DNA from 2 places in the Nocardioides sp. NPDC127503 genome. Region 1 is predicted to be linked to the other one. Evidence: riboswitches for the same ligand, from Rfam matches in the RefSeq annotation. Region 1 holds a riboswitch; the other holds the start of a gene.
The links. Region 1 has a riboswitch for S-adenosylmethionine ahead of thrC (threonine synthase). Riboswitches for the same ligand answer to the same signal wherever they lie in the genome.

Region 1 (5,077 bases):
GAGCGGAGCACGTCGAGATCGGCCTGGACAACCTCAAGGACCTGGTCGGACGGCCGCGATTCACGCCGGAGTCCGCGGAGCGTACGTCTGTCCCGGGGGTCGCCACCGGACTGGCCGTCACCGGACTCGGCGGGGACGTGCTCTTCATCGAGGCCTCGGCGGCCGACGGGCAGGCCGGACTCAACATCACCGGCCAGCTCGGCGAGGTGATGAAGGAGTCCGCGCAGATCGCGCTCTCCTTCGTCCGCTCGCACGCGGCCGAGCTGGGCGTGGACCCCGCGGTGCTCGACCGCTCGCTCCACGTCCACGTGCCCGCGGGCGCGGTCCCGAAGGACGGCCCGAGCGCCGGCATCACGATGGTCACCGCGCTCACCTCTCTCGCGACCGGTCGCCCGGTGCGCAGCGAGGTCGGCATGACCGGTGAGGTCTCGCTCTCCGGCCGGGTGCTGCCCATCGGCGGCCTCAAGCAGAAGCTGCTCGCCGCCCAGCGAGCCGGTCTGACCGAGGTCTTCGTGCCCCAGCGCAACGAGCCCGACCTGGACGAGGTGCCGGACGACGTGAAGCAGGCCCTGAAGATCAACCTGGTGAGCGACGTCAGGGATGTCGTACGCGGCGCCCTCGCCCCCGCCGAGGGAGAGGCCACCACGCAGAGCACGGTTGCCGCTGCGTGACCGGATCGTTCCGGGTACTGCCCGCTTGATGCCTCGTGCGTCGAGCGGGCAGCTCGCACACTGGACACATGAGCAACCGAGCCCTTCTCGTCATCGACATCCAGGAGTCCTTCCGGCAGCGGGAGTCCTGGCAGCAGACCCTCCACCCCGACATCGCCGAGCGCGCCGACCGGCTGGTGAGCCTCGCTCGCGCCGCGGGCGACCTGGTGGTCTGGGTGCTCCACACCGAACCCGGCAGCGGCGGCGTCTTCGACCCGGAGTCGGGTCACGTGCGCTATCTCGACGGGCTCAGCGGCCCGAAGCCGGGCGACGTCGAGGTGCGCAAGACCGCCCACAACGCCTTCACCACGACCAACCTGCAGCAGGTGCTGACCGAGCGCGGGATCACCGAGCTCGTGGTGTGCGGGATCCGCGCCGAGCAGTGCGTCGAGACCACCGCGCGGGTCGGCTCCGACCTCGGCTACCGGGTCACCTATGTCGCCGACGCGGTCACCACCGAGCCGCTGGGCGGGCTGTCGGCCGAGGAGGTCGTGGAGCGTACGAAGCTCGTGCTCAGCGGCCGATTCGCCGAGATCGCGACGATCGCCGATCTGGAGGCTGTGGCAGCATCTGCGGTATGAGCGCCGTCGTGTTCGTGCTGCTGCCCGGCGTACATCTGCTCGACCTCGCCGGGCCGGCACAGGCGTTCCACACGGCGCGCAGCCTGGGACACCCCTACGACCTCGTGTACGTCGCGGGCGCCGAGCCGGGGGAGGTGCTCTCCGCGCAGGGACTGCCTCTGGCAGTCACCGGCGAATGGCCCGATCTCGACCCCGGTGACCTGCTCGTCGTGCCGGGCTGGCGAGCGGCGTACGACCTCGTCGCCGGCCCCCGGCTCACCCGGGAGACCGCCGAGCGGCTGCGCGCCCATCATGCCGCCGGTGGCGAGGTGGCCAGCGTCTGCGCCGGCGCCGACGCCCTCGGCCAGGCGGGCCTCCTCGACGGGCGTCTCTGCACCACCCATCACGATCTCCAGGACGCGCTGTCCAGGCGCTACCCGAAAGCCCGGGTGGTGCGCGACGTGCTCTTCACCAGCGATGACCGGATCGTGACGTCGGCAGGCATCGCCAGCGGCATCGACCTGAGTCTGCACCTTCTCGCGGTGCGCCACGGACCGGCGTTGGCGGCTCGAGTCGCCCGCGACATGGTCGTCTACGCGCGGCGCAACGGCGACCAGCCGCAGGAGAGCGTCCTGCTGCGCCACCGGAACCATCTCGACGACACCGTCCACCACGTGCAGGACGTCATCGACGCCCGGTTCGCCGAGCCGCTTCCGCTCTCCGCTCTGGCGGACGGTGCGGGGGTGAGCGAGCGCACCCTGACTCGCGCCTTCGTGGGTGCGACTGGCCTCACCCCGCTCCGCTACCAACAGGCTCTTCGCCGCGAGCGGGCCGACCATCTGCTGGCCGCGGGCACCACCATGGAGTCGGCTGCTCGAGCGGTCGGTTTCGACGACGCCCGGATGCTGCGTCGCCTCCGCGCTCGCTGACTCGAGACACCCTCGGCGTCCAGATGGCGGACAGATGGTCCGAGGAGTGGAACCCGGGTGTGTTTCAGGCAAGTTGCCTGCCGTACGATCGGTATCGCTCATCGAGAGGGACTGAGGGAACGGCCCAGTGAAGTCCCGGCAACCGACCACGAGCCTCCTCCCGACCATCGGGTAGGGCGTGGAGCAGGTGCTAATTCCGGCCCGGCGCGAGAGACGTGATCGGGGAAGATGAGGAGGAGGTTTCTCATGAGCGCTGCGACCACGGAGACGAAGGGCCTGCGCGAGGGTGCGTTCGGCAATGCCTCGGCGCTGTCGTGCCGGGAGTGTGGGCACCAGATCGAGCTCGGACCGCATTACGCCTGTCCGGAGTGTTTCGGGCCACTCGAGGTGGCCTATGACTTCCCGGCCGTGACCCGCGAGGAGATCGAGGCCGGACCCCGCAACATCTGGCGCTACAAGGCGCTGCTGCCGGTGCCTGACGACATCGAGCAGAGCCCGAACACCGAGCCCGGCTTCACCCGGCTCCTGGAGGCGAAGAACCTCGCCAAGGAGCTCGGCATCGAGAAGATCTGGGTGAAGGACGACTCGACCAACCCGACCAACTCCTTCAAGGATCGCGTGGTCGCCTGTGCTCTGAGCGCCGCCCGCGAGCTCGACGCCAAGGTCTTCGCCTGCCCGAGCACCGGCAACCTGGCCAACGCTGTGGCGGCGGCCGGAGCCCGCGCCGGCATCCCCACTGCCGTCTTCATCCCCAGCAACCTCGAGCACCCCAAGCAGGTCAACTCCGCCGTCTTCACCGACAACCTGATCGCCGTCGACGGCAACTACGACGACGTCAACAAGCTGGCCCAGGAGATCGCCGCGGAGGAGGAGGGCTGGGCGTTCGTGAACGTCAACGTACGTCCCTTCTACGCCGAGGGCTCCAAGACGCTCGGCTTCGAGATCGCCGAGCAGCTCGGTTGGCGCCTGCCCGACCAGATCGTCATCCCGGTGGCCTCCGGATCCCAGCTGACCAAGGTCGACAAGGCCTTCAAGGAGCTGATCAAGCTCGGTCTCGTCGAGGAGAAGCCCTACCGGATCTTCGGCGCTCAGGCCACCGGCTGCAACCCGGTCGCGACCGCGTTCAAGGCCGGCGTCGACGCCATCCGCCCGGTCAAGCCGGACACGATCGCCAAGTCGCTGGCCATCGGCAACCCGGCCGACGGCATCTACGTCCTCGATGCCACCCGATCCTCCGGCGGCGCCGTCGAAGAGGTCACCGACGACGAGATCCGTGCGGCGATCGTGCTCTTGGCCCGCACCGAGGGCATCTTCACCGAGACCGCCGGCGGCACCACGCTCGCGGTCACCAAGAAGCTCGTCGACAACGGTCTGCTCGACCCGAGCCTGGAGACGGTGATCATCAACACCGGCCACGGCCTCAAGACGCTCGACGCGGTCAGCGGCATCGTTGGCCCCCGCGCCACCATCGCCCCCAACTACGACGCTTTCGAGGAAGCCGGGCTCTCCCAGGCGTAGGTTAATTTCGCGTTCACATCCGTGGGGTACACCTAAGGAATGTGAACACCACGAAGACGAGTGAAGAGGCCAAGTGGCTCGGCATGGTCGCCGCCACCGCCGGGGTCGCCGGCGCAGTCGGTGTGGTGGGGGCGGCGGCCGGTGCCGGATTCGTGACGCTGCTGAAGAGACAGGCGGCGCACGCGCGCGACGTGATCGGCAAGCCCCTCGGTGAGGAGGCGATCGATGCCGACAAGGTCTACAAGAAGACCTACGGAGGTACGCCGGTCGAGCTCCTCATCCTCGGCGACTCGATCGCCGCCGGGCTGGGTGCGGAGACCAGGAGCGGCACCCTCGGCGCCCGGCTGGCCAAGGGCACGGCCAAGGCTCTGCTGAGGCCTGTGCGGCTGCGTACGGCGGCCGTGGTCGGGGCCGAGACGTCGATGGTCCCCGCGCAGCTCGAGTCGCTGCCGGAGGGCTACCGGCCCGATGTCGCGGTGGTCATCGTCGGTGGGAACGACGTCACCCATCGGGTGCCGCAGAAGGACTCCACCCGGGTGCTGGGGGAGGTCATCGACGCGCTGCGCGAGCGTGGTGCCGAGGTCGTCGTCGGCACCTGCCCGGACGTAGGCGCGGTACGCCCCCTGCCGCAGCCGCTGCGCTCGCTCGGGCGCAGGATCGCCAAGCAGTTGGCCGAGGGACAGCGAGAGACCGCACTGGCCCGGGGCGCCCACGTCGTCTCGCTCTCCGAGGTCGTCGGCCCGTTCTTCATCACCAACCCCGACGAGATGTTCGCGATCGACCACTTCCACCCCAGCGCGATGGGCTACAAGCGCACCGCCAAGGCGATGCTGCCCTCCGTACTCGCCGCCCTCGGGCAGGTCCACCAGGTCCCGTTCGGACACCACCTGCCCGAGCTCCCGCCCGAGGCGACCGAGCCGCCGGATCCTGACACGAACACCGGTCGAGTCGGCTCGTCATAACGCGCCGACTCGGCGAGCTCTCACGTTCCCGGTCCACGATCGGCTCCTATGGGCTGATATCGACTCATTCGATGAAGGTGCGGATATCAGCCCATGGGGCCTCTGGGTTAGCCCGTGGGGGTCCTACTCGCCGTGTCGGTGTCGTCCTCGCCCGGGATCTTGCCGCCGGTGCTGAGCATGTCGGCGGTGAGGCCGGTGGCGGCGCGGTAGTCGACGGTCCCCGCCGGCGTACGCGGCACCGACTCGACCAGCAGGACGAGCTTGGGCTCGTGGGACTCCCCGAGCCGGTCGCGGGCGTGCTTGCGCAGGTCGGCAGCGGTGGTCTCGGTGGACGGGGCGGGCTGCACCAGCGCCGCGACCTGCTGGCCCCAGCGCGGGTGGGGCATGCCGAAGACGGC
Region 2 (5,077 bases), on a different contig from region 1:
AAGGATCGCCGCGTCCGACGTTCGCGGGCGGCGCTGATCCAGGCCGCGATCGCGCTGGTCACCGAACGGGGCACGGCCGCGATTCCCATCTCCGACATCGCGGCGGCGGCGGACGTGAGTCGGCAGCTGGTGTACCAGCACTTCGGCGATCGCGACGCCCTGCTGCTCGAGGCCGCGCTCGACCTGGCCAGGACCGAGCTGCTGCCGCGTTTCGCGGACGTGGCGCCGGAAGGGCGCGAGCGAGCGCTGGCCCTGACTCGGCACTTCGCCGAGCATCGCGTCTTCTACCGGGCGATGCTCAACAGCTCCAGCGCCTACGCGCTGACCAAGGCACTCAGCGGCCTGATCATCCCGGTCAACCGACGTGCCATCGATGCGCAGTTCGCCGAGGAGTACGACCCGCAGCAGCTCGATGACCTGGCGGTCTTCGTCACCGGCGGCGGGGCCACCGTCGTCAACGCCTGGGTGACCGACGCGGCCGACCCGCTCGACCCCGAGGACCTCGCCGACCGACTCATCGGACTGCTCGGCGTCATCACCGGTGCGTTGCGCCGGACCACTGCTTCCGAGAAGGAGACCGACCGATGAGCCTGGTCAGCCACATCATCCAGCGCCAGATGAATCTTTCTGAGCCGCTGACGCGGCGGGTCGTCGTCGAACGCGACCTGCGGGTGCCGATGCGGGACGGCGTGGAGCTGCTGGCCGATCGCTGGGCGCCGAAGGGGGCTGCGGAAGGCCTGCCGACCGCGCTCGTCCGGTGCCCGTACGGCCGTGCTGGCTTCTTCGGCGCGATCATGGCTCGCCCGCTCGCCGAGCGCGGCTACCAGGTGCTGATCCAGAGCGTCCGCGGCGGCTTCGGCTCCGGTGGCGTCATGGACCCCATGCTCCAGGAGCGCGAGGACGGCCTGGACACGTTGGACTGGGTGATCGAGCAGCCGTGGTTCGGCGACTCCATGGTGCTGGTCGGCATCAGCTACCTGGGGTATGTGCAGTGGGCGGTTGCCGACAGTCTGCCGCCGCAGGTCAAGGCCATGATCCCGGTGGTCACCGAATCGGCGCTGACGAGCGAGTTCATGCGCGCCGACGGTCGTTCGTTGGAGCTGCCGCTCGAGTGGGGCGCGCTGGTCGCCACCCAGGAGCGCCCCTTCGCGATGTTCCGCAGGAACGCCCAGACCAAGAAGACTGCCGCCGCCCTGCGCGTGCTGCCCCTGCAGGACATGGACGTCGCCGCCACGGGCCGGCGTTCGCAGTACATCCAGGACGTTCTCGCCCATGATGCCGACGATCCGCACTGGGACGGCATCGACCACCGCCATCGGGTCGCCGGCACGCGTGTCCCGGTCAGTTCCATCGGCGGCTGGTACGACGTCTTCCTGCCGGGTCAACTGCGGGACTTCGCGATTCTTCAGGACGCCGGCAAGCCGGCCCGGCTCACTGTCGGGCCCTGGACCCATGTGGACCTGACGATTCCTGGAGCGGCCGAAGCCGTCGACTTCGGCCTGGCGTACGCACGCGGCGAGGAGCCGGCCGAACGGGCACCGGTGCGACTGTTCGTGATGGGTGAGGACGCCTGGCGCGACTTCGAGTCCTGGCCGCCGAAGGGCTGCGAGCCGCAGCGCTTCCACCTCCAGAGCGACGGCGGGCTGTCGGTCAGCACCCCGGACGATTCGGATCCCGACCGCTATCACTACGACCCGGCCGATCCGACCCCGGCGGCCGGGGGCATCAGCATCAGCAGCGGCGGCCGCGTCGACAACGGGGCCGTGGAGGCCCGGTCCGACGTGCTCACCTACACCACAACCGTGCTCGACGAGGACGTCGAGGTCGTCGGCGAGGTGAGTGCCGAGATCTGGTTCCGGTCGAGCCTGGCGTACGCCGACGTCTTCGTGCGGCTCTGCGATGTCGACGAGGAGGGCCGCTCCCACAACGTCTGCGACGGACTCACCAGTCTGACGGGCGCCGACGAGCTCACCTGCGCGACCGTGCGGCTCTGGCCTACGGCGCACCGGATCAAGCGCGGCCATCGGATCCGCGTGCAGGTCTCCAGCGGTGCCTTCCCGCGCTTCGCCCGTAATCCTGGGACCGGGGAGCCGCTCGCCACCGCCACGACGCTCCGGGCTGCCGACCAGACGGTCCACCACGATCCCGAGCATCCGTCGGCGCTGATCCTGCCGGTTCGCGCCGTTTCGACCGCCTAAGCGGCGTCCAATATGTAGGACAAGCGTCCATAGTTCGAGACGTACGCCTTGCGGGGCACCCTCCGTCTCCGGCACCATCATCGGCGAAGGTCACGACTGCCAGCGCGAAGCCCCGGCTTGCTGGCGGGCAACCCTCCCACGCGGTGGGGTGCTCCGGGTGACGACCAGGCCCTCGCCGAGGTGGCGCGGGCAAGCGCGTGCTTCGCCGGGCAGTCCTGGGGAGCCATGACCCGAAGGGTGCCCCATGTCCCTGCTTCCGCTCGTCGGCTCGAACACGCAGGTCCCGCTGCTGGACGGAACGACCACGACGTACGCCAACCTCGACGTGGCCGCGTCGGCGCCGGCGCTGCAGAGCGTCGCCGACCGGGTGGCCGAGGTCCTGCCCTGGTACGCCTCGGTGCATCGCGGCGCCGGCTACCTGTCCCAGGTCTCGACCGCCCTCTACGAGGAGTCGCGGGCGACCATCGGCGCCTATGTCGGCGCCCGCGAGGACGACGTCACCGTCATCACCCGCAACACCACCGACTCGGTGAACCTGCTGGCCGGCTGCGTACCGGGCCGCGTGCTCGTCCTCGACATCGAGCACCACGCCAACCTGCTCCCATGGCGCCGTGTCGAGGCCGGCGTCACCGTGGTCGCCGGCCGGGACACCCTCGCCGGCACCATCGACGCCCTCGCCGGCGAGCTGGCCCGGGACAGCTTCGCCCTGGTCGCGATCACCGGCGCCTCCAACGTCACCGGCGAGGCGCTGCCGGTCGGTGAGATCGTGACCCTGGCCCACGCCCACGGCGCCCGGGTCCTCGTCGACGGCGCCCAGCTGCTCGCCCACCGCCACTTCTCGCTGGCCGCGACCGGCGCCGACTACGTCGTCTTCTCCGGCCACAAGCTCTACGCCCCCTACGGAGCAGGCGCCCTGGTCGGGCGCCGCGACTGGCTCGACGTCGGCACGCCCTATCTCGCCGGGGGAGGGGCCGTCGATGACGTCACTCACGCATCGGAGGTCGAGCTTGTCGAGACCACCTGGCAGCCCGCTCCCGCGCGCCACGAGGGCGGCTCGCCCAACGTCATCGGCGCCGCGGCACTGGCCGCTGCCTGTACGACTCTCGGCGGCCTCGAGCCCGCCGAGCTGGACCGCCACGAGGCGTCACTGAGGGGGCGCCTCGTGACCGGCCTGTCCGCGCTGGAGGGTGTCGACGTTCTGCGGCTCTGGCCCGACTCCGAGGAGCCCGTCGGGGTCGTCACGTTCACGGTCGACGGCATCGAGCCCGGCCGAGTCGCGGCGTACCTCTCCGCCGAGCACGGCCTGGGCGTACGCGACGGCCGCTTCTGCGCCCAGCCGCTCCTCAAGCGCATCGGGCTCACCGGCGGCGCGGTCCGCGCGAGCATCGGCATCGGCACCTCGGTCGCCGACGTGGACCGGCTGGTGGCCGGCGTACGTTCTCTTCTCGAGGGTGACGTCCGCGGCGACTACGTCCTCGTCGACGGCGCCTGGACGCTCGCCGAGGACCCGCGCCCGCTCGTCGGACCGGTCGGTCTGACCCGTCTGGCCGACACCGCCGGGTCGTGCGGAGCAGCCGTCTAGCAGGGATGATTCGGGGCGCTCACGGTGTTGAGAAATCGTGAGTGAAAGAGTGCATGGCGAGCGGAAGGTACGCGGCGGCAAGCTGGTCGTCGTCGACGCGACAGTCTCCGCTGACACGATCATCGACGTCGTCCTCTCGGGCGACTTCTTCCTGGAACCCGACGAGGCGCTGGGCTGGCTGACCGAGGCGCTGGAGGGGCAGCCGGTCGACGTCTCCCTCGACCAGCTGACCGCGGTGCTCGACACCGCCGTCCGTGACGCCGAGCTGGTCGGCTTCGGCACCCGCGACGTCGCCTTGACGGTGATGCGGGCGCTGGGCCGGGCCACGACCTGGGACGACCTCGAGCTCGAGATCGTCGAGACCGGGCCGCTGTCGCCGCGGATGCAGATGGCGCTCGACGAGGTCATCGTCCGCCAGGTCGCCGAGGGCCGCCGCGCCCCCAACCTGAGGTTCTGGGACTGGGCCAGCAGCGCGGTCGTGATCGGCAGCTACCAGTCGCTCTCCAACGAGGTCGACGAGGCTGCCGCCGAGCGTCACGGCATCGAGGTCGTACGCCGCATCTCAGGCGGCGGCGCCATGTTCATCGAGCCGGGCAACACGATCACCTACAGCCTCGCAGTCCCCGACACGCTCGTGGCCGGCATGTCCTTCCAGGAGTCGTACGCCTTCCTCGACGAGTGGGTGCTGCGCGGCCTGCGCAGCGTCGGCATCGAGGCCGCCTACGCCGGCCTGAACGACATCGCCTCGCCGGTCGGCAAGATCGCCGGCGCCGCGCAGAAGCGGATCCCCGGCGGCGTCCTGCACCACGTCACGATGGCCTACGACATCGACGCCGACAAGATGCTCGAGGTGCTCCGGATCGGTCGCGAGAAGATGTCCGACAAGGGCACCAGGAGTGCGGCCAAGCGGGTCGACCCGATCCGTTCCCAGACCGGGCTGAGCCGCGAGAAGGTCATCGCCGCCCTGCTGGCAGAGTTCGAGCAGAGCTTCGGAGCGGCGTACGTCGGCCTCGACCAGGCCACGATCGACGAGGCCGCGGCGCTGGTCGAGAGCAAGCACGGCACCCCAACCTGGCGCGCGCGAGTGCCGTAGGCCGGTCAGCGGTCGACGAACGCCAGGAGGTCGGTGTGCAGGCGGTCGCGATCGGTGTCCGGGAGGGCATGGCTGGAGCCCTCGTAGACCTTCAGCTCCGCGCCGTCGATCAGCTCGGCTGAGCGGCGGCCACCGACCTCGATCGGCACGATCTGGTCGTCGTCGCCGTGCACGACCAGCGTCGGCACGTCGATCTTGGCCAGG

Region 2: linked by a shared signal. The riboswitch ahead of ABTW65_RS23000 (aminotransferase class V-fold PLP-dependent enzyme) and the one ahead of thrC (threonine synthase) in region 1 are both predicted to bind S-adenosylmethionine.

Annotation. Positions count from the first base shown of each region.
Region 1 is NZ_JBEORH010000005.1:220,381-225,457, reverse strand. It holds gene lon (endopeptidase La) at 1-671, shown strand, start outside; gene ABTW65_RS13705 (isochorismatase family protein) at 740-1,291, shown strand; gene ABTW65_RS13700 (GlxA family transcriptional regulator) at 1,288-2,199, shown strand; SAM riboswitch class I at 2,295-2,434, shown strand; gene thrC (threonine synthase) at 2,446-3,717, shown strand; gene ABTW65_RS13690 (SGNH/GDSL hydrolase family protein) at 3,759-4,679, shown strand; gene ABTW65_RS13685 (AMP-binding protein) at 4,787-5,077, opposite strand, start outside.
Region 2 is NZ_JBEORH010000011.1:41,454-46,530, forward strand. It holds gene ABTW65_RS22990 (TetR/AcrR family transcriptional regulator) at 1-588, shown strand, start outside; gene ABTW65_RS22995 (CocE/NonD family hydrolase) at 585-2,198, shown strand; SAM riboswitch class IV at 2,287-2,400, shown strand; gene ABTW65_RS23000 (aminotransferase class V-fold PLP-dependent enzyme) at 2,443-3,780, shown strand; gene lplB (lipoate-protein ligase small subunit) at 3,818-4,873, shown strand; gene ABTW65_RS23010 (alpha/beta fold hydrolase) at 4,879-5,077, opposite strand, start outside.